Regions from separate parts of the Psychrobacillus sp. FSL K6-2836 genome, predicted to be linked through region 3. Evidence: predicted binding sites of a transcription regulator. Region 3 holds the regulator's gene; each other region holds the start of a gene.
The links. The regulator LexA, encoded in region 3, represses DNA repair genes until DNA is damaged. The targets are predictions, from matches to a motif close to CGAACATATGTTCG.
Positions count from the first base shown of each region.

Region 1: MKY37_RS19885 (YolD-like family protein) is a predicted target of LexA. The motif match lies at 780-793, and genes of this name have one in related genera.
Region 2: MKY37_RS22310 (Y-family DNA polymerase) is a predicted target of LexA. The motif match lies at 1,174-1,187, and genes of this name have one in related genera.

Region 1 is NZ_JBBOOM010000001.1:4,092,867-4,095,146, forward strand. It holds gene MKY37_RS19880 (LLM class flavin-dependent oxidoreductase) at 1-608, shown strand, start outside; gene MKY37_RS19885 (YolD-like family protein) at 803-1,198, shown strand; gene MKY37_RS19890 (VC0807 family protein) at 1,335-1,994, shown strand; gene MKY37_RS19895 (HAD family hydrolase) at 2,009-2,280, shown strand, end outside.
Region 2 is NZ_JBBOOM010000005.1:9,534-11,813, reverse strand. It holds gene MKY37_RS22320 (S16 family serine protease) at 1-456, shown strand, start outside; gene MKY37_RS22315 (hypothetical protein) at 474-1,088, shown strand; gene MKY37_RS22310 (Y-family DNA polymerase) at 1,206-2,280, shown strand, end outside.
Region 3 is NZ_JBBOOM010000001.1:380,271-382,550, forward strand. It holds gene MKY37_RS01935 (YneB family resolvase-like protein) at 1-28, opposite strand, end outside; gene yneA (cell division suppressor protein YneA) at 25-342, opposite strand; gene lexA (transcriptional repressor LexA) at 517-1,137, shown strand; gene MKY37_RS01950 (peptidoglycan DD-metalloendopeptidase family protein) at 1,321-1,896, opposite strand; gene MKY37_RS01955 (hypothetical protein) at 2,121-2,280, shown strand, end outside.

The DNA of each region.
Region 1 (2,280 bases), 3.7 Mb from region 3:
ATATGTATGAAAAACTAACGACTACGCTACAATTACTGAACGATGAAGTGCCAGAAGATAGTATATATAACCGAACAATCGCCACTCCAGCGAATATTGTATTACCAGAAGCTTGGCTGCTCGGTTCCACTGGAAATAGTGCTATTCAAGCCGGTCGATTAGGAGTCGGCTATTCATTTGCTCAGTTTTTCCAAGGTGGGATGACGAGAGAAATTTTCGATACTTACCGAAGCAACTTCAAGCCTTCTGCACTAATGGAGAAGCCAGAAATCAACGTAACGTATATGGTAACAGTTGCTGAAACAAAGGAAGAAGCAGAATATGAAGCACTTCCTCAAGATATTTCGAGACTCTCTTTAATGAGAGGTCAAATTCGCCAAACATTAACACCGGAAGAAGCGCAAAACTATCCTTTAACCGAAATGGACCGTATGATGATTCAAGAAAACCGCAAAATTCATTTAGTTGGTACACCAAAAGAGGTAGCAACGATTTTGCAAGAAGAGCAGGCTCATTTTGGATTTGAGGAAGCGATGATTTGTAGCATTCCACATTCCCAAGAAAAAAGGTTAAACGTTTACCGTTTACTCGCAAAAGAATTGATGTAAATAAATGGACGCACTTTTGGATTTGAGGAAGCGATGATTTGTAGCATTCCACATTCACAAGAAAAAAGGTTAAGCGTTTACCGTTTACTCGCAAAAGAATTGATGTAAATAAATGGACGCACTTGTCATGGGTGCGTCTTTTTTTGTATCCATTTATTTCTACTTGAAATAAGAACAAATGTTCGTTATGATAAATGAAAAAGAAAGAACGTGATAGCATGGCTAACTTCGAGGAAGATTGGAACCAATTAGATTTATCCCAGTTACAGGATCGTGGATCAAAAAAATGGGTAGCGATGATGTTACCAGAGCATGTGAAAATGCTTCGTGAGTATAGTGAAGAGATAAAAAAAGAACCTCGCCCAGACTTAAATGAGTTTGACTATGAAGCTATTCAGGATCAAATCGTACTTGCAATGAAACGAAATGTCGAAATCAAAATAAAACGGTGGAAAGAGGGAGAATTTATCTATAACCGCGGTACAATACAATGGATTGATTTGAGGAAACGAACAATCGAACTAGAAGACCCTTTTCGCTCATTTGAATTATATATTGATGAAATTGTAGACGTCAGCCTATTGGAATAGCAATTATCGAAAGCATCATCCTCTCAATGTGGATGATGTTTTTATGTATGAATTAAAAAAGAAGGATTTTAACAGGAAGATGTGGAAGATTATTCTAGAAGAATTGATTAGATAAAAAAATCGAAGGAGTATATGAATGAAAAAGTACACTGTCATACTCGATCTCATATTCTATATGGCTCTACCGTTTGCAATCTGGACATATGGAAGGGAAAGTCTAGTGGATTACTGGGCGATGCTTTTATCTACAGCACCTGGTTTTATTTATACGATCATAAATTTTATTAGAGATCGCCAGTTTAACATAACGGGCATTTTTATATTAGTAAGTCTACTTGTTGGGACAGTTGTTGATATACTGTCAGGAACTGCAGTGAGGATGCTATGGAACCAAGTATTCGTGGGAGTTGCATTTAGTGGAGTATTTTTAATATCGATGCTTATTAAAAAGCCGCTACCCTTATACTTTATGATGGATATGGCATTTTTACAAGGATATCCGCGAGAAAGTAGTAGAATGATTTATTTCAAAAAAGAATTATTACGGTGGTTCCAACTACTTACATTAATTTTTGTACTGAGAGGAATTACTCTAGCACTATTAAAATCCTGGTTGCTAAACAAACATGGAGTAGACGCATATGGCTCCATGCTTATATATTTAAGGGTTACTAGCTGGATATTCGGTGGAGTAATGATTATAGGGTATATTTTTATTGGAAACGAAATAAAAAAAGTAGTGAGTAAGCTGACAATTCCAAAGAAAGAGATAGAATTAGTGACAGAATCTAAATAAAAGGGTGAATAATAATGATAAAAGCAGTTCTGTTTGATTTGGATGGTACGCTACTCAATAGAGATGAGTCGTTAAAGATATTTGCCTACAAGCAATACGAGAGACTGTTTGATCTTATAGGTCATATTCCAAAAGAAACGTATATAACAAGGTTTATACAACTAGACAGTCGAGGGTATGTTTGGAAAGATAAAGTTTATCGACAATTAGTGGAGGAGTTTGGGATTACCAAAATTACTTCGGAAGAACTGCTTGATGATTATGTGAATGAATTTAAGCATTGTTG
Region 2 (2,280 bases), on a different contig from region 3:
CTTCGCTATGCTGGTAAAAGTACCGCAATTTTTAAATGGATCGGACTCAATCTTGACGATGATTTTCAGCAGATGTCAGTGAATGTGAAAACGTATTTAGATTCAACTAATCCATCTGTAGATGAGTTTCTTTCTAGAAGCAATTCAGGTGGGAACAGTGCAGGTTTAGCTCTCGTTTTATCTAGTCTAATAGAACAAGGAAAAATTAAAAATGATATACCAATCGGTGTGACAGGAGCAATCAATAAATCTGGAAAAGTAATAGAAATTGGTCTTATAAAGGAAAAAGTTCTAAGTGCAAATAATATCGGGCTTCCCTATATAATTCTTCCGATTGGAAATTTGGAAGAGGGTAATGAGGTAGTGAAATCATCTAATCTTTCAATAGAAGTAATTGGAGTTAGAAATGTAGATGACGCCATTCAACGGATTGATGAGTTAAACCGGGATAAATAGGAGAGGAAGAGACTAATATGAAAAAAAGAGAAGTGGACCAAACTGACTATTATGATCAACAGCTTTCAACGATTGATGAACAATTATGTGCACTGTTAAAGCAACGGAAAGAACTTTCGAATAACAATCCAGGTGTACCGCCTATTGAATCTATCACTAAATGGACGGAAAAGTATGGTGTTTATGAGGATTTGTTAAACTCGTTATTTGGATTATTGAGAAATGAGGAAATCTTTCGGCCTCAGGTGGAGCCGAATAATTTCAGACTTCATCTACCAGTTATGAAAGCAATTGAAAAGGCGGAACGTTTATACTCAATTACTTTCATTCGACAGTTTGATAATGCAAGTGTGATATATCTTACTATAGATTGGGATGTTCCAAAAAATTTGGATCATCTGGAGGAAATACGTCGCAGTCGTTATGAAGGCGCTTTTCATTTACATATAAATGAAAATTATGATTGTCGTCCTACCGGTGGAAGGGGATCGGGAGGTCATTCTACACAGAAATTTGTAGTATCTCCAGCACTCCCAGATGATTTAACAGGATTAAGCTTAGTTTTTACTGAGTATACGAATCATTTGAAAGAGAATCCTACTGGTCTTGAATTTGTCATGAAACTCAAATAAAAAAAGCGTTCCTGCTATAGGAACGTTTTTTATACACTCTATTATTTACCATTGAATAAGAACCTGTGTTCGTAATATACTATAAAGAACATACGTTCCTAGAGAGGGGTAAATAATATGTATGAAGGACTAAAAAACCGGCAAATTATATGTATTGATATACGTAGTTTTTTTGCGAGCTGTGCAGCAGCAGACGCAGGTCTGGATGTCATGAATACTCCGATTGCAGTCATTGGAGATTTGGAGCGAAAAGGAAGTATCGTGCTCGCCGCATCCCCACCTATGAAAAAACAGTTTGGTGTAAAGACTGGAACGAGACTTTTTGAAATACCAGATCATCCTTCGATTCATCTTATTGAACCTAAAATGGAGTTTTTCGTTCGAGTATCGATGGAAATTACACGCTATTTACATCAGTTCGTCCCATATGAATCGATTCATGTATACAGTGTCGATGAGTGTTTCGTAGATCTTGGCGGAACAGAAAAGCTTTGGGGACCCGTTGAAAAAACGATAAAACGTATACAAGATGAACTATATGCTCAATTTCAGTTACCCTGTGCGGTTGGAATGGGGCCTAATATGCTTATGGCTAAGCTGGCACTTGACTTAGAAGCGAAAAAAACTGGTTTTGCTAAATGGACATATGAAGACGTTCAAGAGAAATTGTGGCCAGTAACTCCATTAAGTGATATGTGGGGGATTGGATCCCGTCTAAAAAAGACGCTAAATAATATGGGGATTTTCAATGTTGGGCAATTGGCGAAAACACCATTATCTTTGCTCGAGGAGAAGTTTGGAGTGATGGGAAACCAACTTTTTCATCATGCGTGGGGGATAGATTTATCCGAGCTCGGAGCGCCTCTTGAAGGAGGACAAATTAGTTATGGAAAAGGACAAATATTATTTCGAGATTATCGTAGTAAAAAAGAAGTCATGGCAGTCGTTTTGGAAATGTGTGAGGATGTAGCAAGGCGTGCACGCGAAGCAGAAATGGCTGGTAGAACGATACATCTATCTGTTGAGTATAGCAAAGACGCTTTTGGTGGAGGGTTTAATCGTTCTCGTTCCATCGATGAGCCGACAAATGCCACAATGACCATTTATAAAGTGTGTGAACAAATCTTTGATGAATTTTATGATCGCCGTCCTGTTCGGAAATTGTCTCTCTCGATTACCAATTTAGAACCAG
Region 3 (2,280 bases):
TCACTCGACAATATATAACTGATTTCATTTTGTATCGCCCGCTATCTCCGTTTCATGATTGAAATGGTAACTTTTTTCAGCTGCTGGAATTTTAAGCACTTCCCCAGCTTTAATCTGTCCATCTTGTAAATTATTCATAGCCATTACTTTATTGATCCAGACATTTTTATCTTCATCCACACCATACTCATGTGCTAACTCCCATAAAGAATCGCCTTGTTCTATATTAATGTGAAGACTTTCATCTGTCGAAAAAGAATTCGAAATTATTATAAACATTATAAAAGCGATATTGCACGCTACAAATAATGATAGAAAATAGTTTTCTTTTATCCAGGTCATAAAAAATACCCCCTAATAGAATGTGCGTTCGTAATTCGTAACTTAATAATAATGCGAACATTTGTTTTTGTCAACAATAATTAGAACCTATGTTTGCATTATTTTTGGTCGCCTGTTATACTATTTATAAGATAGAAAAGGATAGAGATTAATTACTCTAAAAGAGGTGAGCATATGAAAAAAGCATCTAAAAGACAGGAAGACATCCTAGCTTTTATAAAAGAAGAAGTTCGAAAAAAAGGATATCCGCCGTCTGTTCGAGAAATAGGCGAAGCTGTGGGCTTGGCATCCAGCTCAACTGTTCATGGACATTTAGCCCGACTGGAAAGTAAAGGACTAATAAGAAGAGACCCAACCAAACCACGTGCCATTGAGATTCTTGATGGATTAGGAAGTATTGCCGAAAAACAAAATGTGGTACATGTACCACTTGTAGGTAAAGTTACTGCGGGTATTCCAATTACAGCAATTGAAAATATTGAAGAGTTTTTCCCACTTCCAGAAACTTTCGGAACTGCTGATGATAATTTATTTATGTTGGAAATTATGGGTAATAGTATGATTGAGGCAGGTATATTGAATGGCGACTATGTCGTTGTAAAACAACAGCAATCGGCAAATAATGGCGATATTGTCGTTGCAATGACAGAAGAGGATGAAGCAACCGTTAAACGATTCTTTAAGGAAAAGTCTTACTTCCGTTTACAACCTGAGAATTCATCCATGGAACCTATCATCGTAAATTCTGTTAGCATTCTCGGAAAAGTCGTTGGCGTTTATCGCAATATTCAATAGATATGCAGACTTGACAAAATAGATATTTATACGTAAGATTACGAAGAGCCGATATCATATTTCAACGAAAAGTGGACATTTTCGTTGAAATCATCGAAAAACCCCTTTACCTTTATGGTTGAGGGGTTTTATTTTTTTAAAAATTGTAGTTATTAACATATTTATTTTATCTCTTAGAAGTTTTTATTTCTTCTTTAAAGCTGCTAAAGTTTTTGGTCCTACTATTCCATCAACTATTAAGCTATTGTTTTTTTGAAAATCTTTAATTGCTGCAATAGTTAATGGTCCCTCTATCCCATCAATCACCAGTTTATAACCTACTGTATTTAAAAGCTTCTGTACTTCTGATACACTTATTTCACTTATATAATATAATGGATTCACTGCATTCGGCTGACCAGCCTCATACGATGGTTTGTGAATTTCAAAATGTAAGTGTATTCCTGTACTATTGCCTGTAGTACCTTTAATACCAATTTGTTCTCCTTGTTTAACACTTTGTCCAACTTTAACGGAAATAGATTTTAAATGTGCATATAAGGTTTCATACTTTTTACCATTCAATGTGTGGGCAATCGTTATAGTATTTCCATACCCTCCTATAACTTTTGCTCTCGTCACGACACCACTTGCGGCTGCTTTTATAGCCGGACTCCCATCACTTCCTATATCTACACCTTTATGCACTTTAATCGCATTATTCTTTCGAGTTTCCCCAAAACGCGATGTAATTTTTCCTTCGCTTGGTCTGATAAACATAGTTTTACCTCCCTTCTCTTTTAAGTAGAGATTTAATCCCTCGTATTAGTTAATGCTCGCATGACTATGAACAATTAGCCTTTTGACATAATACTTATCAAATAAATTAGAGCAGAAGGTTCAAACTGCGAAAATATGGGTATTAATATTTATAATAAGATATAGGTTAAAATAATTATATAAATTTCATGTCAGCTTAAATAACTATAAAGGGGCAATAACTTATGAAACTAATTATGGAGGAACTAAAAAAACTCATAAATGATTACTATAGATGCAATAACTATCAACTGAAACAACAGATTTTGATCGATATTAACCTGTTAAAGGATGCAATAAGAATTTTAGAAAAAAGTAAATTAGAAATAATCACAAAAAGCTCAC